3 regions of the Roseateles sp. FW301-B2 genome follow, and region 3 is predicted to be linked to each of the others. Evidence: riboswitches for the same ligand, from Rfam matches in the RefSeq annotation. Region 3 holds a riboswitch; each other region holds the start of a gene.

The links. Region 3 has a riboswitch for glycine ahead of gcvT (glycine cleavage system aminomethyltransferase GcvT). Riboswitches for the same ligand answer to the same signal wherever they lie in the genome.
Region 1: linked by a shared signal. The riboswitch ahead of AC3WQY_RS20995 (D-amino acid dehydrogenase) and the one ahead of gcvT (glycine cleavage system aminomethyltransferase GcvT) in region 3 are both predicted to bind glycine.
Region 2: linked by a shared signal. The riboswitch ahead of AC3WQY_RS08680 (branched-chain amino acid ABC transporter substrate-binding protein) and the one ahead of gcvT (glycine cleavage system aminomethyltransferase GcvT) in region 3 are both predicted to bind glycine.

The regions. Positions count from the first base shown of each region.
Region 1 is NZ_JBYTBE010000039.1:33,789-37,419, reverse strand. Features, by position in the region: gene fusA (elongation factor G) at 1-1,196, opposite strand, end outside; gene AC3WQY_RS20995 (D-amino acid dehydrogenase) at 1,319-2,611, opposite strand; glycine riboswitch at 2,696-2,809, opposite strand; glycine riboswitch at 2,811-2,903, opposite strand; gene AC3WQY_RS20990 (alpha/beta hydrolase) at 2,977-3,631, shown strand, end outside.
Region 2 is NZ_JBYTBE010000009.1:110,315-113,945, forward strand. Features, by position in the region: gene AC3WQY_RS08680 (branched-chain amino acid ABC transporter substrate-binding protein) at 87-1,229, opposite strand; glycine riboswitch at 1,397-1,489, opposite strand; gene AC3WQY_RS08685 (FAD-dependent monooxygenase) at 1,601-2,839, opposite strand; gene AC3WQY_RS08690 (potassium channel beta subunit family protein) at 2,951-3,631, shown strand, end outside.
Region 3 is NZ_JBYTBE010000021.1:18,922-22,552, forward strand. Features, by position in the region: gene AC3WQY_RS15140 (ATP-binding protein) at 30-1,355, opposite strand; gene AC3WQY_RS15145 (response regulator) at 1,352-2,011, opposite strand; glycine riboswitch at 2,122-2,225, shown strand; glycine riboswitch at 2,235-2,347, shown strand; gene gcvT (glycine cleavage system aminomethyltransferase GcvT) at 2,407-3,522, shown strand; gene gcvH (glycine cleavage system protein GcvH) at 3,575-3,631, shown strand, end outside.

The sequences.
Region 1 (3,631 bases), on a different contig from region 3:
GGCGCGAGGTGGATGTGCTCGTCTTCCTGCGCGTCGTGCAGCACCGCGTCGAAGTGCAGCTCCTCGACCTTGGCGATCGCCACCAGATCACCCGGGATGGCCTGGTCCACCTCCACATGCTCCTTGCCCTGCAGCATGAACAGGTGCGAGACGCGGAAGGGCTTGCGCGCGTGGCCCACGAAGAGCTGGCTGTTGCGTGTCAGCGTGCCCTGGTGCACGCGCAGCACGCCCATCTTGCCGAGGTAGGGGTCGGCATTGATCTTGAAGACATGGGCGATCACATGCTTGCCGGCATCGGGCTCGGCCTGCAGCGGCTTGGCGTCGGCGCCTTCGCCCTCCAGGAACTTGGGCGGATTGGCCTCGAAGGGGTTGGGCAGCAGCTTGGCCACCACATCCAGCAGTTCGCTGATGCCGAGGTCGGACTTCGCGGCGGTAAAGCACACCGGGATCAGATGGCCCTCGCGCAGCGCCTGCTCCAGTGGCGCATGCAGCTCGCTGGCGTCCACGTCGCCCTCGTTCAGATAGCGGTCGACGAAGGCGCTGTCCACCTCCACCACCTGCTCCACCAGGGCGCGGTGCGCGGCTTCCACCGAGCCGAAATCCGACTCCCCCGCGCGGTTGAAGAAGCAGTCGACGATGCGGGTGCCGCCGCCGGCCGGCAGATTGAGCGGCAGGCATTCGCGCCCGAAGGCGGCCTGCAGCTGTTCCAGCAGGGCCGGCAGATTGACGCCGGGGGCGTCGATCTTGTTCACCACGATCATGCGCGTGAGGCCGCGCTGCGCCGCCGCCTCCATCATGCGCGAGGCCATCAGCTCGATGCCGTTCTGCGCATTGATCACCAGTACCGCGCTCTCCACCGCCTCCAGCGCCGGCAGCGCCAGGCCCACGAAGTCGGGTGCGCCGGGGGTGTCGATGGCGTGGATGCGCAGGCCCTGGTGCTTCATGTGCACCAGCGAGGCATAGAGCGAATGCTGCATGCGCTTTTCAAGCACATCGTGGTCGCTGACCGTGTTGCCCTTTTCCACTGAGCCCGGCGCCGTGATGACGCCGCAGTGGTGCAAGAGCGCCTCGATCAGGCTGGTCTTGCCCGCGCCGGCGGGGCCCAGCAGGGCCAGGGTCCGGATCTTGGCGATCTCGGCCTGGGCCGCCGGCCCCCCGGCGCCCCCTCGACTACCGTTGGGGCTGTCGGAGGCCATCGCGCCTCCGTCGTTGTGCATCGATGGGCTCGGGGACATGGCATCCTCCTTCTGGGATGGCCCCAGCGTAGAGGATGCGCTGCCCGGCGGCAAGGGGTCAGATCAAAGCCGCCACATTGTTGTCAGGCGGCCACCGCCTGCAACTGCCGTGGCCTGCATGTCGCGGCGGTGAAGGCGTAATCCAGCGCTGGCTGTCGGCCGCTGACGATGTCGGCGATGGCCGCGCCGGAGCCGCAGGCATGGGTCCAGCCCAGCGTGCCATGGCCCGTGTTGAGGTACAGGCCGGCCACCTTGCTGGCGCCGATATAGGGCAGGTTGGAGGGCGTGGCCGGGCGCAGGCCGGTCCAGTACTGGGCGCCCTGGCCATCGGTCATGTGCGGGAAGAGCTCGCGCGTGCGGCGCACGATGGCCTCGCAGCGCACCAGATTGAGCTCGGTGCTGTAGCCGTTCAGCTCGGCCGTGCCGGCGATGCGCAGGCGGTCGCCCAGGCGCGAAAACACCAGCTTGTACTCGTCGTCGGTGAGCGAGACCTGGTAGCTGTGCGCCGGCGCGATCACCGGCAGCGTGACCGAGTAGCCCTTGGCGGGATAGATGTTGAGCGAGACGCCAAGCTCGCGCGCCAGCTGGCGGCTGAAGGAACCCATGCAGAGCACGAAGCGGTCGGCGCTGCGCCGGCTCACCACGCCCGCGGCGTTGGCGACGATGACGCGCTCCACGCCCTGCCGGCCCTGTTCCAGGCCGAGGATGCGGGTCTCGTACTCGAATCGCACGCCGGCCGCCGCGCAGCGCGCCGCCAGCGCCTGGGTGAAGGCATGGGCATCGCCCGATTCGTCGCTGGGCGTCATGCTGCCGCCGACGATCTTGCCGCGGCATTGCGCCAGCGCCGGCTCGATGGCCACGCAATCGTCGGGCGTCTTCATGTCCAGCTCGCAGCCCTGCTCACGCATGATGCGCGCCGGCTCCTGCGCCGCCTCGAACTCGGCCTCGCTGGTGTAGAAGTGCAGGATGCCCTGGCTGCGCTGGTCGTATTGCAGGCCCAGCTCCTGGCGCAGGCTCTGCAGCTTGGCGCGGCTGTAGAGACCCAGGCTGACGATGTTGCGGATGTTGTGGGCGGTGCGGCCGGGCGTGCATTCGCGCAGGAACTGCAGGCCCCAACGCCATTGCGCGGCGTCGGCGCGCAGGCGGAACAGCAGCGGCGCGTCCTCCTTCATCAGCCATTTCAGGACCTTCAGCGGCGCGCCCGGATTGGCCCAGGGCTCGGCGTGCGAGACCGAGATCTGGCCGCCATTGGCATAGCTGGTTTCCAGGCCAGCGGCGCGCTGGCGTTCGATCACGGTGACCTCATGGCCGGCCGCGCGCAGATACCAGGCGGTGGTGATGCCGGTGACGCCGGCGCCCAGGACGATGACATGCATTGCGAATACTCCGTTCGGGTTGAACGCGCAGGCGTGCAGTCTCTGGCGGAAGTGATGCCAAAAGGGATGCGTGCGCCTGGGCGCGCCGCTCCCGCTGTCCTTGGTGCCTGAGAGATTCGGCGCCGGGCTTGCGGCCCGCGCCTTGCTCCTTCGGCGGCCCCATGCATTGCACATGAGGCACTCTCCAGCATTCGGCTTGAAAGCGGATCCAGTACGGGGCCTGAGCGAGTATGGGAGCTTGCGCCTTCGGCGGCGGCTCGCAGGGCGGGCCGCACTCTCCTGAATCCGGGAGCCAGTGTAGCCCAGGTCTTGCATCCGGCAGGCCGCCGCCTGCGTAGACTGCGGGCAAGCGTGGAGGATGCTGCATGCGCAAGACCATTCTGGGGGCCGGCCTGATGCTGCTGCTGGCCTATGGCGCCGCCATGGCCTGGCTGTACTGGCGCCAGGAGCAGCTGCTGTTCCAGCCCGAGCCGCTGGCCGCCGGCCATCGCTTCGAGCTCGGCGCCGATGTGCAGGACCTGCGGCTGAACGTGCCCGGAGCCACGCTCTCGGCCCTGCATCTGCGCCTGCCCCGGCCCAAGGGCCTGGTGTTCTTTCTGCACGGCAACGCCGGCAATCTGCAGACCTGGTTCGTCAACGCCGATTTCTATCGCCGCGCCGGCTACGACCTCTTCATGCTGGACTACCGCGGCTATGGCAAGAGCAGCGGCCATATCGAGAGCGAGGCGCAGCTGCGCGCCGATGTGCGCGCCGCCTGGGACGCCGTAGCGCCGCAGTACCGCGGGCTCAAGCATGTGATCTATGGGCGCTCGCTGGGCACGGGCCTAGCGGCGGGGCTGGCCGCGGAGGTCGGGCCGGAGCTGACCGTGCTGGTATCGCCCTACGCCAGCATGTCGGCGCTGATGCGCGAGCACTTTCCCTGGGTGCCACCGGGCCTGCTGCGCTACCCGCTGGACACCGGCGCCGACGTGGCCCGGCTGCGCACGCCGCTGCTGCTGGTGCATGGCGGGCAGGACAGCC
Region 2 (3,631 bases), on a different contig from region 3:
GTTGAAGGCCGTGCAGGGCGGGGCGCCTGAGCCGGGGGTCAGGCGCTCGCCCGGCACGGCCTGGCCACCGTGCCGCCCGCATCTGCTCAGCGCACGACGCCGAGCTCCTCGCGCTGTCCGCGGTTGAAGGTGTAGAGCGTCAGTGCACCGTTCTTGATATCGCCCTTCTCGTCGAAAGCGACGCTGCCGGTGACGCCGGAGTAGCTGATCTTCTGTAGCACCGGCAGGTACTTGGCCGGTTCGGCCGATCCCGCCTTGACCATCGCCTCGGCCATCACCTTCGTGGCATCGTAGGTGTAGGGCGAGTAGATCTGGACCTCGATGCCGAACTTCTTCTTGAAGTCGGCCTTGAACTTGTCGAGCGCCGGCCGCTGTGCCGCGTCAACGCCACCAGCGATCGCGCAGACCACTTGGCCGTCGGGCACCTGGCCCGAAGCCAGCTTGGGCAACTCGGCGGTGCAGATACCGTCGCCGCCCATGAACTTCGACTGGATGCCCAGCTGCTTCATCTGCCGCAGCATCGGGCCGGCCACCGCGTCCATGCCGCCGTAGAAGATCACGTCGGGCTTGGCCGCCTTGATGCCGGTGAGGATGCCCGTGAAGTCGGTCGCCTTGTCGTTGGTGAACTCACGTTTGGCGATCGTCGCGCCGGCGGCCTTCGCGGCCTTCTCGAACTCGCTGGCAACGCCCTGGCCATAGGCGGTGCGGTCGTCGATGACCGCAACGGTCTTCGCCTTCAGCGTCTGTGCAGCGTAGCGGCCCAGCGTGCCACCGAGCTGGGCGTCGTCGGCGACCATCCGGAAGGTCGTCTTGAAGCCCTGGCGGGTGTAGCGCGGGTTCGTCACCGACGGCGCAATCTGCGGGATGCCGGCGTCGGCGTAGATGCGCGCGGCAGGGATTGCGGTGCCCGAATTCAGGTGGCCGACGACGCCGTTGACTTTGTTGTCCACGAGCTTCTGCGCCGCGGCAGTGCCTTGCTTGGGGTCGCCGGCGTCGTCCTCGGCCAGGAGCACGAAGCGGGCCGGGCGGCCGCCGATCTGCAGACCCTTGGCGTTCAATTCCTCGATCGCCATGCGGACACCGCTTTCGTTGTCACGCCCGAGGTGTGAGGCGGGGCCGCTGAGTGCGGCGACATGGCCGATCTTGACCACGAGGGGCTCCGCTGCGTGCGCGGACATGGCGAGGCAGGCCAGGGCGATGCCGCCGAGGCGTGATGGGGTAGGTTTCATGAAATCTCTTTTGTCGACGTCGGTGGGTCAAGTGACGCCACCGGACCGCGGTGGTCGTCGCCCCCTCTGTTGCTGACACCTGAGAGATTCGTGCGGCCCCCGGGGGCCAGACTTGCTCCTTCGGCGTACCGGCGGACGTCAGGCAGCCGGCAACTCTGCAGAGTTCATCCGCGACATCGGTCCGTTTGCCTGAGAGTTTCCGGGGCGGTTGCTCCTTCGGCGCCGCGCGGGTGGCACGCGGACTCTCCCGACGTCGCTCGGGCTCGTGGCCGGCAAGACGGTCGACAAGCGACCTCGGTCTTGCGGTGAAGTCGATGACTATACCTGAGGCAAGGGTTAACCCTTGTTGCGGCCGCCTCGACGCCGGCGCCTCAGCGCCTTCCGAACATCATCTGCCGCGCCAGCGCGCGCTTCAGCGGCGGGGCGGCCTGCAGCGCGGCCAGCGCCAGGCCGCGTGCGCCCGGCAGGCCGGGCCAGCGCCAGGCAAAGCTGCGCGCCAGGAAATCGGTGGCGGCGATCATGCTCCAGCGGTCGGGCGCGCGCTGCCATTCCACGCGGCGCAGCGCGCTGTCGATCGCGCCCTCCGTGCGCAGCGCCTGCACCAGCGCATAGGCGTCGCGCAGGCCCAGGTTGAGCCCCTGGCCGGCCACCGGGTGCAGTGTCTGGGCGGCATTGCCGATGCGGACAACGCGGCCCTCCACCAGGGTGCGCTCGGCGTTCAGGCCGAGCGGGAAGCACTTCAGCGCGCCGATGCCGCGCAGCGGCGGCAGGCCCGGCGGCAGCAGGGTGTTGAGCACCGCCAAGCGCTGCGCGTCGCTGAGCGTGCCGATCTCGTCCTCGGCCTGCGGCAGGCACCAGACCAGGGCCGCACGGCGCTGGCCGGCACGCTCGGGCAGGGGCAGCAGGGCCAGCGGGCCGTTGCGGGTGAAGCGCTCGTAGGCCACGCCCGGCGGCGCGGCCGGGTCCAGCTCCACCGTGCCGACCCAGGCGTTCTGCGCATAGTCGCGCGCCACCGCCTTGCGGGCCTGCTCGGCAAACACGCCGCCCTCGGCCACCACGGCGAGGTCGAAGCGCTCGGCCAGATGGGCATCGCCGGCGTCGATCTCCACGCCCGAGCCCTCGGGCTTGATGGCCGACACGCCCTGGCCGAAGCGCGCGGACAGGCGATGCGGCGCGCGCGCGCAGGCTTGCAGCCAGGCGGCCTGCAGCGGCGCCACCAGCTGGCCGTAGCTGAGCACGGCACCGAGCTGCTCCACGCCCTGCTCGCGCGCGCTGATGCTGACCTCGGGCTGGCCGCCGGCACCGAACAGCCAGGGGTGGCTGAGCGTGGGCGGGGCCTGGCTCACCTGCACCTGCAGGATCGCCTGCGCCTGCGCGGCCTGGCCCGCCTGCCAGGTGCCCAGGCGCTGCAGCAGCTGCACGCTGCCCAGCGAGAGCGCGAGGGTGCGCGGGTCGCCCGAGACATCGCGTTCCAGCGGCCGCGCGTCGAACAGGCTGATGGCCGCCTCCGGCAGCAGCTGAGCGGCCAGCAGGGCCAGGCTCAGGCCGGCCGGCCCGGCGCCCACCACGGCGAGTGACATGCGGGTCGGCGTGCTGGCTTCGGTGGGCATGGTGCGCATAGCGTATGAATTCGGGGTACGCCGGCGGGCTTTGCCGTGCGCCGCCCACTATAGCGGCGGGAGTCCGCTACGCTCTGGCCCTTCTCGATAGGAGTCCAACACATGCAATACCGTCGCCTGGGCCGCAGCGGCCTCAAAGTCTCCGAGCTCTCGCTGGGCTCCTGGGTCACTTATCACAACCAGGTCGACACCAAGGCCGCCACCGAGATGCTGGCGGCCGCCTTCGACGCCGGCGTGAACTTCTTCGACAACGCCGAGGTCTATGCCATGGGCAAGAGCGAGGTGGTGATGGGCGAGGCCTTCAAGGCGCTGAAATGGCCACGCCTGTCCTACATCGTCTCGACCAAGTTCTTCTGGGGCATCAGCCGCGAGGCCAATACCGTCAATGCCAAGGACACGCTCAACCGCAAGTACCTGATGCAGGCGATCGATGGCTCCTTGCAGCGCCTGGGCCTGGACTTCATCGACCTGGTCTATTGCCACCGCCCCGATCCGCACACGCCGATCGAGGAGACGGTGCGCGCGATGAGCGACATGATCACCCAGGGCAAGGCGCTCTACTGGGGCACCAGCGAATGGTCGGCCGCCGACATCCGCGCCGCCTGGGAGATCGCCGAGCGCCACCACCTGCACAAGCCGGTGATGGAGCAGCCGCAGTACCACCTGTTCCATCGCCAGCGCGTCGAGCAGGAGTACGCGCGCCTGTACGAGGACCTGGGCCTTGGCCTCACTACCTGGAGCCCGCTGGCCTCGGGCCTGCTCACCGGCAAGTACAAGGCCGGC
Region 3 (3,631 bases):
GCCGAACTTTGCTCTTTGAGACTTAGACCTCACTTAATGCGCGGCAGGCGCAGTTCGACGCGCAAGCCACCCAGCGTGGCGGCCTCGCCCAGCGTGAGCCTGGCCCCATGGCGCTCTGCGATCGCCTTCACGATGGCCAGGCCCAGGCCGCTGCCGCTGGCCTGCTGCGCGTCGGCGCTGCGGTAGAAGCGGTCGAACACGCGTTCGCGCTCGGCCACCGCAATGCCGGGGCCGCTGTCCTCCACCACCAGCAGGGCCTCGTCGGGCGTGGCCAGCAGGCTCACGTCCACGCGCCCGCCTTCGGGGCTGTACTTGACGGCGTTGTCCAGCAGATTGCGCAGCAGCATGCGCAGCGCCTGGGGCTCACCCTGCACCTGGGCAGCATCGCAGCGCGTCAGCCCCAGGTCGATCTGGCGCGCCGCGGCGGCATCGCTGATGTCCACCACCGCATCCTTGCAGAGCTGGTCCAGCGCCAGCGGCTGCGCCAGCTGCTGGGCCTCGCCCGGCGCCTGCTCGCGCGCCAGCGCCATCAGCTGTTCGATCAGATGGCTGGCGCGCTCGATGCCGCTGGCCAGGCGCCCGATCGCCAGTGCCTGGCCGGGTGCATCGGGCGCGCGCTGCAGCGATTGCAGCTGCAGCTTGAGCGCCGCCAGCGGCGAGCGCAGCTCGTGCGCCGCATCGGCGATGAAGTGCTGCTGCGCCTCGAAGGCCTGGCGCACCCGGCCCAGCAGGGAGTTCAGCTCATCCACCAGTGGCTTGACCTCGGCGGGCAGCTCCTCGCTGGCCACCGGCGAGAGATCGTCGACCGCGCGCGCGGCCAGCTGGTCGCGCACCTTGGCCACCGGCTCCAGCGATTGGCTCACCACCCACCACACCACCAGGGCCAGCAGCGGCAGCATCAGGGCGATGGGCGCGATGGTGCGAAAGGCCAGTTGCCCGGCCATGCGCTGGCGCACCGCCAGGTCCTGCGCCACCTGCACCACCTGGTAGCGGGTCTGCAGCGAGAACACGCGGAAATGCTTGCCATTGGCGTCCAGGTTCGAGAAGCCCAGTACCGCGCGCTGTGGCAAGAGCGCCTCACCGGGCGAGCGGAACATCGGCACGCCGTCCAAGCCCCAGACCTGCACCATGAAGTCGTAGCTCTTCTGGTCGCCCAGCGGCAGGCTCACCGTGCCGCTGCCGACGCTGCCCTGCAGGGAGAAGGCCATCTGCTGCATGTGGTAGTCGAAGATCTCGTCGGCCTCCTGCAGCGCGGTGCGGTAGGCGCTGCCGCCCTGCACCAGGGCCGAGAGCGAGAAGGCCAACAGCAGGAAGGCGATCAGGCGGTAGCGCAGGGAGCGGGGAAACAGCATCATTCCTTGGGCACCCGGTAGCCCACGCCGCGCACGTTCTGGATCAGCGCCGCACCCAGCTTCTTGCGCAGGCCGTGGATATAGACCTCCACCGCATTGCTGCTGATCTCGTCCTTCCAGCTGTAGAGCTTTTCCTCCAGTTGCTGGCGCGACAGCACCATGCCCGGCCGCGCCAGCAGCGGCTCCAGCACCGCCCATTCGCGCGCCGACAGCGTGACCTGCCGGCCTTCGGCCACCACCTCGCGGGTGGCGGGGTTGATGCTCACGCCGCGGTGTTCGTAGACCGGCTCGGCGCGGCCGCTGGCACGGCGCAGCAGCGCGCGGATGCGCGCCAGCAGCTCGTGCAGCTCAAAGGGCTTGAGCACATAGTCGTCGGCGCCGGCGTCCAGCCCGGCAATGCGCTGCTCGAGCGCGTCGCGGGCGGTGGCGATCAGCACCGGCATGACCTGCTTGCGCGCGCGCAGCGCGCGCAGCACGCTCATGCCATCGCGCTTGGGCAGGCCCAGGTCCAAGAGCACCAGGTCGTAGTTCTGCGCCTGCAGGGCCGCGTCGGCCAGCTCGCCGTCGCGCACCCAGTCGACCGCATAGCTTTCGGCGCGCAGCAACTCGAGCAGTTGCTCGCCAATCATCGGGTCGTCTTCCACCAGCAGCAGTCGCATGCCAAGTCCTCTTGCCGGATTTACGGGGAAGTGAGATTTTCCATGCGCGGCAAGGCCGGCCATTAGACGAGACTTAATTTGCTCGCCCGGCCCCAAAACCATGGCTACAATCCGCGCCGTCAGGAGAGAGCTTTCCACGCAAAGCCGCCGAAGGCGCAGAGGCACTGGTGATCCCACGCTTCGAACGCTCAGGCAAAAGGACTGACAAGACGCCTCGATGCAGGCGTTCCTCACTGGAGAGAGGCGGGTCTTTGTTGAACCCGTCCACCGAAGGGGCAAGCTGTCGGCGATACGCCGGTGGTCAATCTCTCAGGTACCAAGGACAGCGAGGGCATATCCCCCACCATCGGTCTCAGGACCGGGTGGGCTTTCAGAATGCCCTCGGAGTAAGTCCCTTGTCTGCCGCACTCAAGACCACCCCCCTGCACGCTCTGCACATCGAACTCGGCGCCAAGATGGTGCCCTTTGGCGGCTACGACATGCCGGTGCAGTACAAGGAAGGCATCCTCGCCGAGCACAAGCACACGCGCACGGCGGCCGGCCTGTTCGACGTTTCCCACATGGGCCAGCTGCGCCTGGTCGGTGCCGATGCCGCTGCCGCACTGGAAACGATCGTGCCCGTCGACGTGATCGACCTGCCGGTGTTCAAGCAGCGCTATGCGCTCTTCACCAATGAGCAGGGCGGCATCCTCGACGACCTGATGCTGTGCCGCCGCCCCGACGACATCTTTGTGGTGGTGAACGCCGCCTGCAAGGAGCAGGACACCGCGCATCTGCAGGCCAAGATCGGCGGCCGCTGCGAGGTCATCAGCCTGCCCGAACGTGCCCTGCTGGCGCTGCAGGGCCCGCAGGCCGTCACCGCGTTGGCGCGCCTGAACCCAGAGGTGGCCAAGCTCACCTTCATGACCGGCGGCTTCTTCAATCTGGACGGCATCGAGACCTTCCTGACCCGCTCGGGCTATACCGGCGAAGACGGCTTCGAGATCTCGGTGCACAACGACCAGGCGGTGGCGCTGGCGCGCAAGCTGCTGGCCCAAGCCGAGGTCAAGCCCATCGGCCTAGGCGCGCGCGACACCTTGCGCCTGGAAGCCGGCCTGTGCCTGTACGGCCATGACATCAATACCGAAACCACGCCGGTGGAAGGCGCGCTGACCTGGGCGATCCAGAAGGTGCGCCGCGCCGGTGGCGCGCGTGCCGGGGGCTACCCCGGTGCCGCGGTGATCGACGGCCAGCTCGCCGGCGGCGCCAGCCGCAAGCGCGTGGGCCTGATCAGCGCGGAGCGCATGCCGGTGCGCGAAGGCGCCAAGGTGGTGGACGCCGAGGGCAAGGAACTGGGCGTCGTCACCAGCGGCTCGCTGGGCCCCACGGTGGGCAGCCCGGTGGCCCTGGCCTATCTGCCCAGCAGCCACACGGCGGTGGGCACGCCGGTGTTCGCCCTGGTGCGCGACAAGCGCGTGGCCATGACCGTGGCCCCCACGCCCTTCGCGCCACATCGTTATTTCCGCGGCTGATCGCCATCTCTTTTTTCAACCTGGTTTTTTCTCCCGACATTCGGAGCACACCATGAGCATCAAGTACACGCCTGACCACGAGTGGGTCCAGATCGAAGCCGATGGCACC